DNA from 3 places in the Arthrobacter sp. 210 2 genome. Region 2 is predicted to be linked to each of the others. Evidence: riboswitches for the same ligand, from Rfam matches in the RefSeq annotation. Region 2 holds a riboswitch; each other region holds the start of a gene.

Region 1 (4,154 bases), on a different contig from region 2:
CTGCACCAGTTCGAAGTGGACCTCGCGGGTGGCAATATCGGAGGAAACCAGGCGCACACGGACCTTAGTGCCGGACTCCAGTTCGCCGGCGCAGCGGGCGGTCACCGCGGGCTCGGACACCTGGATGATTCCGGAACCACCGTTGCCGTTCCCGTTCCTGCCGTTCCCGTTTTTTCCGTTCCCGTTTTTTCCGTTGCCGTTTTGCGGCTTGGACCCGGAGATGACGATTGCGTCGAATTCCTGGCCGATGTGGTTGACCAGCAGCGCCGCCTCCACGGTGTCCAGGGCCATGCGCTCCATCCGGGACGCCAGCTGGTCGGAGCCTGCCATGATGTCCGGCAGTGACGGCAGCGCCTCCCTCGCCCATCCAGGAACGTTGCCGCCGTTGCTCAGGGCCTCGCAGATCACCAGCACGAAGCGGTCCACCAACCGGCGCAGCGGAGCAGTGGTGTGGGCGTAGGCGGCACCGATGGCCGACTGCACCGCGTCTTCCGGGACCACACCGTCAAAGGCGGTGTAGGAGGCGCCCCTGAACAGCATTCCCGCCGAATGCATGATGGCCAGCTGCCGGGGATCGGTAGGGTCCAGGGTGCGCAGGTATTCGCCGTAGCTGACCTCCCCGTCCCATGGTTTGCCCAGCACTTCGGTCTGCAGGCGGAAGTGGTTAAGGGAGCGCTCATCCGGCGCGGGCATAGTGCGCAGGATACCCACCCTGCCCCCCAGCATGAGCTGCGCGGCGGCCATGCCCGTCATCAGCGAAATCTGCGCGTTCCAGTCCTCCACGGGAAGCTGCGGGGCGGCGGCGATGCGGTAGCCGCCGTCGGGAAGCTGGACGATCTCCTGTTCCGGCATGTTCAGGCTGGCACCTTCACGGGCACGTTCCAGCTCCACGCGCTTGAGGCCGACCTCTTTGAGCAGCTGGAGGACGGGGGATGCGTTGCCCGAATCCAGTTCAGCCTGCGCCCCCTTGTAGCTGAGCTTGGCCCGGCTGCGCATGCGGGCCCGCTTCACCGCGACGGAGGTGACTTCGGCGGCGCTGTCCAGCCGGAAATCCCAGACGAAGGCGGAACAGTCCTGCCCCGGCAGCAGGCTCCCGGCTCCCTCGCTGATGACCTCCGGATGCAGCGGAATCCGGCCGTCAGGGGCATAAAAGGTCTGGCCGCGGCGCCGTGTTTCGGCGTCCAGGGGCCCGCCGGGCGTCACGAAGGAGGGAACATCGGCGATGGCGTACAGCACGTGGTACCCATCGCCGTCGGCCTCGATGAACAGGGCCTGGTCCAAATCCGTGGACGATGCAGGATCGATGGTGATGAACCCGACCCCGGTGAGGTCATAGGCCGGCAGCTGCAAGGCCGCGACGGCCGCTTCGGCATCCCTGACTGCGTGTATGGGGTATGGGCCGGGCAGTTCCAGTTCGGTCCGCAGGGCACCCAGGGCTTCCTCGAGGGCATTGTTGTGCTCGTGGACGTTGGGAGCCAGCCGATGATGTGACACGAAAATCAGCCTAGCCCGAAGAACCCCGATTTTGCATGGCATTGACGCCGCACGGGGCTGCGCCGTGTTGCGGCGGCTTTAGGGTGTGGCCCCGTCCAAGGCAGCGAGAAGGGCGGCGGCAGCGGCGGCAGGGTCATCAGCTTCCGTGATGGCACGCACCACAACGATCCGGCTCGCTCCTGCTTCCACAACCTGGTCCACATTGGAGTGGTCGATGCCGCCGATGGCGAACCAGGGCACCCCGCTCCCGGCCTCGGCCGAGGCTTCGGCGGCATACTTCACCAGGTCCAGTCCGACGGCGGCCCTGCCGGGTTTGGTGGGCGTGGCCCAGACCGGTCCGACGCAGAAGTAGTCAAGCGCGGACGGTCCGGCTGCGGCAGCGAGGGCGGCGTCCACCTGCCCGGGGGCATGGCTGGAGAGCCCGATGGCGGCGTTGCCGTTGAGCAGGGTGCGGGCTGCATCCAACGGAAGGTCCTTCTGACCGATGTGGAACACCGGCGCACCGGACAACACGGCGATGTCCGCCCGGTCATTCACAGCCCACAGCCGGCCATGGCGCTGCGCCGCTTCCTTCAAAACCGCCAGCAGCTCCAGCTCCTCGGCCGCCTCGATGGCCTTGTCCCGCAACTGGATGATGTCCACGCCACCGGCAAAGGCAGCATCCACGAACTGCCCGAAGTCCCCGCGGTCCCGGCGGGCATCCGTGCAGAGGTAAAGGCGGGCGCTGTTCAGGCCGGCAGTGCCTTCGGCATGGGTAAAAGCATCGGCGGCGGGGACTGCGGCAGCGGGGGCAGGGGACTGGGACACATTCATGGCTGCAAGCCTAGTTCCTCTACACTGGCCTCGTACTGCGGGAGCCCGCGGCAGCTGTCATAAAGCGCCGGGCTGAGAGGGCGTCAGAGCCGACCGCTTGACCTGATCCGGTTAATGCCGGCGTAGGGAAGGAGACACATGAGCACCCCAAACGTTGCCCCGCCCGGGGCTCCATCCGGCACCATCCGTGCCGACGTGGCCGTGATCGGCGGCGGAGTGGTTGGGCATTCCATCGCCTGGGAGGCGAGGCGGTCCGGGCGGTCCGTCGTGCTGATCGATGACGCGCCCGGAGCCGGGGCCAGCTGGGCGGCTGCCGGAATGCTGGCGCCGGTGAGCGAGCTGCACTACCAGGAGGAGGACCTCCTGGAGCTCATGCTTGCCTCCTCCGCCCGGTGGCCGGGCTTTGCCGCGGAACTGGCCGCCGCTTCCGGCGAAAGTCCCGGGTACCTCACGACGCCGACGCTCGCCGTGGGTGCCGATGCCGCCGACCGCCGCGCCCTGATGGATTTGCGCGGGGTGCAGCAGGCCAGCGGCCTGTCCGTGGAGCCGTTGACTGTCCGGGAGGCCCGGCGCCGGGAACCGCTGCTCAGCCCTGCCATCGCCTGCGCACTGGACACTCCCGCGGACCACCAAGTGGATCCCCGGCGCCTGGTGTCCTGCCTCCGGCGCGCGCTCGCAGTACATGGCCCCGACGTCGAAAGTAATGGAACAGACGTGGCGGGGGCCATCGACGGCTACGCCGTGCCGGACCGGGCCGCCGGGCTGGTCTGGGCGGACGGGGCAGTGGCCGGGGCCCGGCTCGCCGGCGGCGGCACGGTCCTGGCCCGCGAAACGATTGTTGCCAACGGCCTGGAGGCCGCCGCCCTGGCGGGCCTGCCCGACGGCCTGCAGCTGCCGCTGCGGCCGGTGTACGGGGATATCCTGCGCCTGGCAGTGCCCCGGCAGCTCCAGCCGCTCGTAACCTCAACGGTCCGCGGGCTGGTCCACGGCGTCCCGGTGTATATCGTCCCGCGGCAGGACGGGACGGTGGTGATCGGAGCCACCCAGCGTGAGGACGCCCTTGCCGCGACACATAATGCACCGGCGGCCGGTGCCCGGGCTGCAGCGGGCGCCGTATCGGCAGGCGGGGTCTACCAGCTCCTCCGGGATGCCCAGGTCCTGGTGCCCGCCGTCGCCGAACTCGAGCTGCTGGAATACACGGCACGGGCTCGGCCCGGCACCCCGGACAACGCCCCGCTGCTGGGCCGGGTGTCGCTGGCCGGCGATCCGGCAGCCGGGGAATCCGCACACGTTGCGGGACTGATCATTGCCACCGGATTCTTCCGGCACGGCGTCCTCCTGGCCCCCGCAGCGGCGGCCATCTGCCGGGACCTTCTGGACGGCACGGCGGACGTCCGCTGGCAACCTTTCAACCCGGGCCGGTTTTCCGGCCGCGAACCGGCCGCCACCATCTTCAACATCAAGGAGACAGCATGAACATCACCCTGAACGGACAACAACATACGGTGGCTGACGGGGCCTCCATCACCATGCTCGTCAGCCAGGTCACCGGCCGCCCCCTCGCCGCTGACGGCCAGGCCCGCGACGGCGGCAAACTCGGCGTGGCGGTGGCGCACAACGCGCAGGTGGTACCCCGGAGCCAATGGTTCGCAACAGCGCTCGCCGACGGTGACGACGTCGAGCTCGTCACGGCAGTGCAGGGAGGCTGAGACCATGACCGAAACCACCACCACCTCGCCGGCCGGCGCCTCCGGCATGGACGACACGCTGGTCATCGACGGCGTACCCCTGGCATCGCGGCTCATCATGGGCACCGGCGGCGCCCCAAGTCTGGACGGCCTTGGAGC
Region 2 (4,154 bases):
ACCATCAAGGTGGTCCGCGACGTCTTCAACGAGGACTTCTCCAAGCTGATTGTTTCCGGCGAGGAAGCCTGGGACACCATCGAGGCCTACGTCACCTACGTGGCCCCGGACCTGGTGGGCCGCCTCGAGAAGTGGACCAAGGACCAGGACATTTTTGCTGCCTGGCGGATCGACGAGCAGATCCACAAGGCCCTGGAACGCAAGGTGTTCCTGCCCTCCGGCGGTTCGCTGGTCATCGACCGCACCGAAGCCATGACCGTGGTGGACGTCAACACCGGCAAGTTCACCGGCAGCGGCGGCAACCTCGAAGAAACCGTCACGAAGAACAACCTTGAAGCGGCCGAGGAAGTTGTACGGCAGCTCCGGCTGCGCGACATCGGCGGCATCATCGTCATCGACTTCATCGACATGGTGCTGGAGTCCAACCGGGACCTGGTGCTGCGCCGGCTCGTGGAGTGCCTGGGCCGCGACCGTACCAAGCACCAGGTTGCCGAGGTCACCTCGCTGGGCCTTGTCCAAATGACGCGCAAGCGCATGGGCACCGGGCTCCTGGAGGTCTTCGGTGAGCAGTGTGAGGCGTGCGCCGGGCGCGGCGTGGTCACCCACGACGATCCCGTGGAGCACCGCCGCGCCAACATCGTTGCCGCCGAGCACCACGTGCAGCGTGCCGACAGCCGGCCTGAAGCCCGTGCTGAAGGACACCGCAACGAAGGCCAGCGGACCGACAGCACCCAGCCCGGTGTCCGTCCCGACCGCAAGCGGCGGCGTGGACGCGGCGGTCAGCAGCCTGACGTTGCCCCGGCGGCCGCAGCCGTACACGTGCACACCGTCCACCCGGACCCGGCAGACGCCGAACGCCATGCCAAGGCGGAAGCAACCCGGCTGGCCCTCGCCAACATCGCTGCAGCAGCCCACGCGGCCCACCTGCACGACGATGAGGTTGCGGCTGCCCGCCAGGCACAGCCGGCCCAGCAGGGAGCGCCGGCCGAGGCGGACAAGCACGACGCCGATGCCTCCTCCCGTCCCGCCGCTGTCCTGACGTTTGGCGGTGAGAAGGTCGCCCTGCCGTTCGTCGAGCACGCGGAAGAACAGCAGGCGCAACCTGCCCTCACCCTGGACCGGCTCGCTGAAGCCTTTGCGCACCTCGGTGAGCCCGCTCCGGCTGCCGAGGCTCCGTCAGAACAGCCGGAAGCTGCGGTTTCGGCGCCGGCAGCTCCGGCACCGGTAGTTTCGGCACCGGCAGTTTCGGAACCGGCCAAGGCCGGGCAGCCGTCCGCCGCCGCAACCGTTGAGAAGGACTGGTCGGACCACACCGTGGAGCAGTCACGGCAGCGGAGGCCACGGCGCAACCGCAGCGCCAGCCGTGCCCAGGGGGCTGCCAACGAGACGTCCGTCCAGCACCACGAGAGCGTCCCCGCAGCCAGTGCAGGCCACTCGCACGCCGCGAAAGCGCCGGAACCGGCTGCGGCCTCCGGTGCGGACACTGCAGGCGCCAAGCAGGCCGAGGCTCCGATCATCCTCGGTGTGGGAGTTCCTGCTTCCGAGCTCTAACCGCAGGCAGCACAAACAAAAACCCGGATGCCCGGAACCGCCCTCACGGCCGGTTCCGGGCATCCGGCGTTAACAGTGTTTCGGCCCGGACCAGGTTCCGACAGCAGCGGCACGTCACCTTCGGTGCGGCGGCGGCAAAACGGCTAGGCTGGGGAACCGACACGGGGTGCCGCGCGAAGGGCCGGCTGAGATCCACACCCGTTGAACCTGTCCGGCTAGTACCGGCGAAGGGATGTCTCTTGTCTTCGACTCTTGCAATGCCCGCGGAAGCTCTGCAGTCCACTCCTGTGCTGCCGGATTCCGGCCGGGACCTGCCCCGTGTCCTGTCCATTGCGGGTTCGGACCCCTCCGGTGGAGCGGGTATCCAGGCGGACCTCAAAAGTATTGCCGCGCACGGCGGGTACGGCATGGCTGCCATCACAGCCCTCACCGCACAGAACACCCGCGGCGTGGAAGCTGTCCACGTCCCGCCGGCTTCCTTCCTGGCCAGCCAGCTGGACGCCATCAGTGACGACATCACCATCGACGCCGTGAAAATCGGCATGCTGGGGGACGCCGCCGTCATCGGGGCGGTCCGGGTATGGCTCGAAAAGGTGCGGCCCGCCGTCGTGGTCCTCGACCCGGTGATGGTCGCCACCAGTGGCGACCGGCTGCTGCAGGAATCAGCCGAGGCCGCGGTCCGCGACCTGCTGCCGCTCGCCCATCTCCTCACGCCCAACCTGGCCGAGCTCGCCATGCTGGTGGGCGAAAGCCCGCAGGATTCCTGGGAAGGCGCGCTCGATCAGGGGAAGCGCCTGGCAGCTGCCACCGGGACCACCGTGCTGGTGAAGGGAGGCCACCTGGCCGGGGCCGAATGCCCGGACGCGCTGGTCAACATGAACGGATTGCTGGGAGCAGAAGTCATCCAGGTGCCGGGGGAGCGGGTGGCCACGCCCAACAGTCACGGCACCGGCTGTTCGCTCTCCTCGGCGATGGCTACTGTCCAGGCGCGGCTGGGGGACTGGGAGGCATCGCTGCGGGAAGTGAAGCCATGGCTGGCAGGCGCGTTGGAAGCCTCCGGACGCCTGGACGTGGGAACAGGGAACGGGCCGGTCCACCATTTCCACCACCTGCGCCCCGTCCCGCCCGCCGGAGGATTCGCGGCGCGGCTGCGGGCCGAAGCCGACGAGGACCTCAAGGCGATCTACGGGCTGGATTTCATCCGCGGACTGGCCTCCGGAAGCCTCCCCGAAAAGGAGTTTGCCTACTACCTCGCCCAGGACGCCATCTACCTCAACGGCTACTCCCGGGTCCTGGCACGGGCAAGCGCCCTGGCACCCACCGAAACGGAGCAGGTGTTCTGGGCTGCCTCCGCGCGGCAGTGCCTGGAAGTGGAGTCGGAACTGCACAGGTCCTGGCTGAGCACCCGCCCCGTCCAGGCGGAACTGGGTCCGGTCACCAAGTCCTACGTGGACCACCTGACGGCTGCATCGGCGTCGGGCAGCTATGCAGTGCTCGCGGCCGCCGTCCTTCCCTGCTTCTGGCTGTACGCCGAGGTGGGCAAAACACTCCATGCCCGGTTTGTCGCCGCGGGCGAACCGGCAGCGCACCCCTATGCTGACTGGCTCCGCGCCTACGCCGACGATGAGTTCGCCGAAGCAACCCGCACGGCCATCACCATCGTGGACGGGGCCGGGCGGAACGCCTCGGATGCCGAGCGGGCGGCGATGGTCACCGCCTTCCGGCAGTCCTGCCGCCTGGAAGTGGACTTCTTCGACTCGCCGCGCCTCCACTCCTGACCGGCGGGCGGGCGCCCTGCCGGTAGTATGGTTGGGCGCGGTCCCGCCGCCGGGTTGGCCTGTGGTTCCTATCACAGCCAACGCGCCGGAACCAGCCTCATTTGCGGCCGAAGACGAAATTAGCGTAGTCTAGTTCTTCGGTGCTTACGCCAACACTTGGGTTATGACCCCTTCGGGGATAGCTCACGGATTCCCCCGGGGAATCCACGGCGTTGAGGCACAGCGGAAACCCAGCCAATTCAGAGCCGGGCACCGCACGCAAATTTAGTAATAAACGTCGAGAGAAGTGAGTTCCCAAGTGGTGTACGCGATTGTCCGCGCAGGCGGCCGCCAAGAGAAGGTTTCCGTTGGAGACTTCGTTACCCTGAACCGCGTCGCCGGTGGAGCTGGCAGCACCATTGAGCTGCCCGCGCTGCTCCTGGTAGACGGTGACAAGGTCACCTCCGCCGCTGCTGACCTGGCCAAGGTGACCGTCACGGCTGAAATCCTCCAGGACCTCCGCGGTCCTAAGATTGTCATCCAGAAGTTCAAGAACAAGACCGGTTACAAGAAGCGCCAGGGTCACCGTCAGGAACTGACCAAGGTCAAGATCACTGGCATTCAGTAACCACCGGTTACTGTTCAGGTTTTTCAGCAGATTCCCCAGAATTTAGAGGCAGGCATTTCAGATGGCACATAAAAAGGGCGCGAGCTCCACTCGCAACGGTCGTGACTCCAACGCTCAGTACCTCGGCGTCAAGCGCTTCGGCGGCCAGGTAGTTTCCGCAGGCGAGATCATCGTCCGCCAGCGTGGCACCCACTTCCACCCGGGCGCCGGCGTTGGCC
Region 3 (4,154 bases), on a different contig from region 2:
ACCACAGCCAGCGCCTGGCCGGACCGCACCTGCGCGGTGATGTCTTCCTGCACCGGGACTGGCGGGATCCTGCGGCACCCGCTGCGGCGCGGACGTTCCCGGGACACTGCCAGCTTTTCGGCGGCGAGCAGGAGATTTCCCGTCCCCGCGGCCGGCACGACAGCACGGGCACGCGTGGCAGGCACATAACCGGGCACCCACACTCCGGCGGCCATCAGCAAGGTCCGCGCCTCACTCAGCACCTGGTCCGGAGGCCCGTCCAGCAGTACCGCAGGATCAGAGGCCGAGCCGGGCTGCAAGACCACAATCCGGTCCACCAGGTCCTTCCAGACCGACACCCGGTGCTCCACCACCACCAGCGTTGCGCCGGTCTTGTCCAGGCACCGGGCCACGGCGTCGCGGACCTCCAGCACGCCCGCCGGGTCCAGGTTGGCGGTGGGCTCATCCAAAAGGATCAGCCCGGGCCGCATCGCAAGGATGCCCGCCAGCGCGAGGCGCTGCTTTTGGCCGCCGGACAGGGCCGACGTTGGATGGTCCAGCGGCAGGTGGGACAGGCCGACGTCGTCAAGCGCCTCGTGCACGCGGGTCCAGATGGCATGACGGGGCACGGCAAGGTTTTCGGCGCCGAAGGCGACGTCGTCGCCTACGCGGGAGAGGACCACCTGTGTTTCGGGGTCCTGCTGCATCAGCCCGGCATGGCCGCGCTGCCCGCGGGGGGACGCGCCGTCGACGAGCAGCGAACCTGACTCGTCCGAATCACCCGCCTCGCCGTCGTCGTTCGCGTCGCCCAGAACCCCGGCAAGGGCATGCAGGAGGGTGGATTTGCCGGCACCGGAAGGGCCGAGCAGGAGCACCCGCTCCCCCGGCGCGATGTCGAGGTCAAGGCCGTGGACCGCGGGCTTGGGGCGGCCGGCATGCCGCCACCCCCAGCCGCGAGCCGTGATGGCCGCCGGCCGCACTGCTCCGGCCCCGGCCTGGTGCGAAGGTGCCTGCATCAGGAGAGGACGGGCTCCGTTGCTGCCTTGCGCGAGGCGAAGGAGCTCAGCACCCCGGTCTTGGCCAGTCCCCGGGTGGCGATCCAGGACAGTGCACCGGCAATGATGGCACCGGAAATCGCGGTGAAGATGATGTAGGCCAGCTTGTCGCCGCCCGAGTAGGCGATGTTCCAACCCCACGGGGCGAAGGAATCGTTCAGGCCGCAGAAGAGGCCCGCCGCCGCGCCTGCGAGCAGCGCAACGGGCAGGTTGAACTTTTTGTACACGAAGATCGCGAAAATGATCTCCGCGCCAAGGCCCTGGACAAAGCCCGAGAACAGCACCGAGGCGCCGTACTGCGATCCCATCAGGAGCTCACCGGTGGCCGCGACGGTTTCGCAGAACAGTGCCGCGCCGGGCTTGCGGATGATGAGCATGCCCAACACCGCCGGGATCATCCAGCCGCCGGCGATCAGCCCGGTCAGGGGCGGGTAGACGGCGTTCATCGGCGCGGAAACCGCGGCCGCACCCTGGGACCAGGCCCAGAAGATGACGCCGCCGGCGATGGCGATCAGGGCCGCCACCACGATGTCCACGACACGCCAGGACTTGCTGGTGGTCTTTTTGATTGCTGCAGTGCTCATGTGATCCTCCTGGGAAACAGGAGGGGAAAGCACGGCAAGCGGCTACTGCCGTTGCCGGACTTCGAGAACTCGACTCCCTTGCGCCGGTACTAACCGGATCAGGTTCGAGGGTCTGCGGCTGTCCGCACTCTCAGCGCCCACCTGCGGTTCCCGGCCTTGGCCAGTGCCCGACGGCGGCGCTCCCCTGTCGTTAAGTAATGCTCTGAATGGAATGATGCTTGGGTAGAACTGCCCTGCTGGGCGGAGTCCAGTTTACACCGGGACAGGGGTAGATTGTGGGCCATGACTGCTAATCAGCCGCATGTGACCGACTTCGATCCGGACTCTGACGCCGCGCAGCCGGAAGGATCGCTGCAGGCCCTCATCGGCCGCATCGAGGGGGAGATCCATGAGCTCCAGTTCCCCGGCTTCTCCCTGGACGACTCGCTGAACCTTGGACTTCTCCTTGTGGAACTGGGGAAGGAGCGTGGCCTGCCCATCGCGATCGACATCACCAAGGGCGATCAGGTCCTGTTCCATGTGGCCCTGCCCGGCGCCACCCCGGACAACGAACACTGGATCCGGGCGAAGCAGCGCACCGCCGCCCGGTATGAGGTTCCCTCGCTGCTGGTGGGGCTTCGCGGCCGGCTTCGGGGCGGTCGGATCGAGGACCAGGGCTGGTTCGACCAAACCCTGTACGCCGCGCACGGCGGGTCCTTCCCGGTCTATGTCTCCGGTGTGGGCGCGGTGGCCACCGTCACCGTTTCCGGGCTCCCGCAGATGCAGGACCATGACCTGGTGGTGGAGGCTATGCGTGAGGTGCTGCGCCCGGCAGGGGCAGACGGCTCGGCATGACCGGCAGGCCCGCTGACAATGCCGTCCGGGCGGCACTGGACAAAGCCGAGGACGAGATGATCTTCATCGGCCCGGACCATCCCTACTATCCGCTGCTGGCCGAACTGGTGTCCGCCGTCGGCAAGGCATGGCAACAGGGGTACGAGCAGGGCCGCACTGCCGGGCAGCACCCCAACCCCTACACCTGGACCGGTCCGGCGTAAGAAAAGGCCGGAACGGGGAATGTTTCCGCATCCCTCAACGCAGAAACAAAGCCTGCTTAGCTTTTATTAGTAATCATGCTTACTATATTGTTTCAGGCGTGAGAGGAGTACAGGACATGGCAGTCAGCACCCGCCCACCGGGCGTCCGAACCGCCCTGCAGTGGTCTGCCGTTGCCGCCGGCGCCGTATTCCTGCTCGTTGGCATCCTGGGATTCGTCCCCGGAGTTACCCGCAACTATGATTCCCTCGGTTTCGCAGGGCCCGGTTCAGGGGCGCTGCTGCTGGGCGTGTTCCAGGTATCCATTCTCCATAACCTTGTCCACTGCCTCTTCGGCGCCGCCGGCCTGCTCATGGCGCGGACCCACCGCCAGGCCAGGAACTTCTTCACGTACGGCGGGGTCATCTACCTGGTGCTCTGGCTGTATGGCCTCCTCATAGGAGACAACACGCCGGCAAACTTCATCCCGGAGAACGGTGCGGACAACTGGCTGCACCTCGTCCTGGGCCTGGCCATGATCGCCCTGGCCATCATGCTGTCCCCGCGCACTCCCGCCGCCGGCCGTGGCAACTGACCTTTCTTGACGGGCCGTCAATGCAGACGGCACCGCACCGGCACACCGCCCGAACCCAAGGAGCACCATGAAACTTCCGGAACCGAGAGGCCCCATCAGCAGCGCCCTGTTGGGGGTTTTGGCAGGAGAGCCGGGCAGCGCCGGCGAGTCCCTTTCCGGGCTGCGCCGGCTGGTCGGCGGGAAGCTGGCCGGGGTCACGGACATCATCGGCGACGATGATGTCCAGCTGGCCCTCTTCTGCCTCTACGAGCTGCATTACTCCGGCCTGGAAGGCGTGCAGGACGAGTGGGAGTGGGAACCCGGGCTGATCCAGGTGCGGCAAATGCTGGAGAAGCCCTTCGAGGAAGCCCTGCGCCTCGCCGCCCGGGAGGCCGGCGGGGATCTGGACCTTCCGGCCGGCTCCGACCTGACCAGCGACGCAGTTGCCGATGTCCTGTTCGGCCTGGCGGCCCGGGACACCGGCCCCAGCGTCTCCCGGTTTGTGGCAAAGAAGGCAAGCCTCGGGCAGCTCAAGGAGTTCCTGATCCACAAATCCATCTACCAGCTCAAGGAAGCGGACCCGCACACCTGGGCCATTCCACGGCTGAGCGGCCGGGCGAAAGCCGCCCTGGTGGAAATCCAGGCAGACGAGTATGGCGGCGGCCGGCCGGACCGGATGCACAGCGCCCTGTTCGCCCGGACCATGCGCGGCCTGGGGATGGACGACCACTACGGTGCGTACGTGAACGCCGTCCCGGCCATCTCCCTGGCCGCCGTGAACCTGATGTCCCTCTGCGGACTGAACCGGCGGCTCCGCGGCGCCATCACCGGGCACCTGGCCATCTATGAAATGACGTCCTCCCAGCCCAACCGCCTGTACGGCAACGGCTTCCGCCGGCACGGCTTCGATGCGGACGTCACCCACTATTTCGACGAGCACGTCGAGGC

What was found. A riboswitch is a leader RNA that binds a small molecule or an ion and turns the genes downstream of it on or off. The one in region 2 is predicted to bind thiamine pyrophosphate.
Region 1: it holds a riboswitch for thiamine pyrophosphate, as region 2 does, so the genes downstream of both, thiO (glycine oxidase ThiO) here and thiD (bifunctional hydroxymethylpyrimidine kinase/phosphomethylpyrimidine kinase) in region 2, are expected to answer to the same signal.
Region 3: it holds a riboswitch for thiamine pyrophosphate, as region 2 does, so the genes downstream of both, AC5RWA_RS10785 (ECF transporter S component) here and thiD (bifunctional hydroxymethylpyrimidine kinase/phosphomethylpyrimidine kinase) in region 2, are expected to answer to the same signal.

What each region holds. Positions count from the first base shown of each region.
Region 1 is NZ_JBNHIE010000007.1:24,741-28,894, forward strand. Features, by position in the region: gene AC5RWA_RS14005 (RNB domain-containing ribonuclease) at 1-1,494, opposite strand, end outside; gene thiE (thiamine phosphate synthase) at 1,573-2,307, opposite strand; TPP riboswitch at 2,335-2,453, shown strand; gene thiO (glycine oxidase ThiO) at 2,446-3,783, shown strand; gene thiS (sulfur carrier protein ThiS) at 3,780-4,016, shown strand; gene AC5RWA_RS14025 (thiazole synthase) at 4,021-4,154, shown strand, end outside.
Region 2 is NZ_JBNHIE010000010.1:188,479-192,632, forward strand. Features, by position in the region: gene AC5RWA_RS17845 (Rne/Rng family ribonuclease) at 1-1,551, shown strand, start outside; TPP riboswitch at 1,704-1,801, shown strand; gene thiD (bifunctional hydroxymethylpyrimidine kinase/phosphomethylpyrimidine kinase) at 1,809-3,329, shown strand; gene rplU (50S ribosomal protein L21) at 3,628-3,936, shown strand; gene rpmA (50S ribosomal protein L27) at 3,998-4,154, shown strand, end outside.
Region 3 is NZ_JBNHIE010000004.1:265,145-269,298, forward strand. Features, by position in the region: gene AC5RWA_RS10780 (ABC transporter ATP-binding protein) at 1-995, opposite strand, end outside; gene AC5RWA_RS10785 (ECF transporter S component) at 995-1,618, opposite strand; TPP riboswitch at 1,676-1,814, opposite strand; gene AC5RWA_RS10790 (heme-degrading domain-containing protein) at 1,901-2,452, shown strand; gene AC5RWA_RS10795 (hypothetical protein) at 2,449-2,655, shown strand; gene AC5RWA_RS10800 (DUF4383 domain-containing protein) at 2,772-3,227, shown strand; gene AC5RWA_RS10805 (iron-containing redox enzyme family protein) at 3,295-4,154, shown strand, end outside.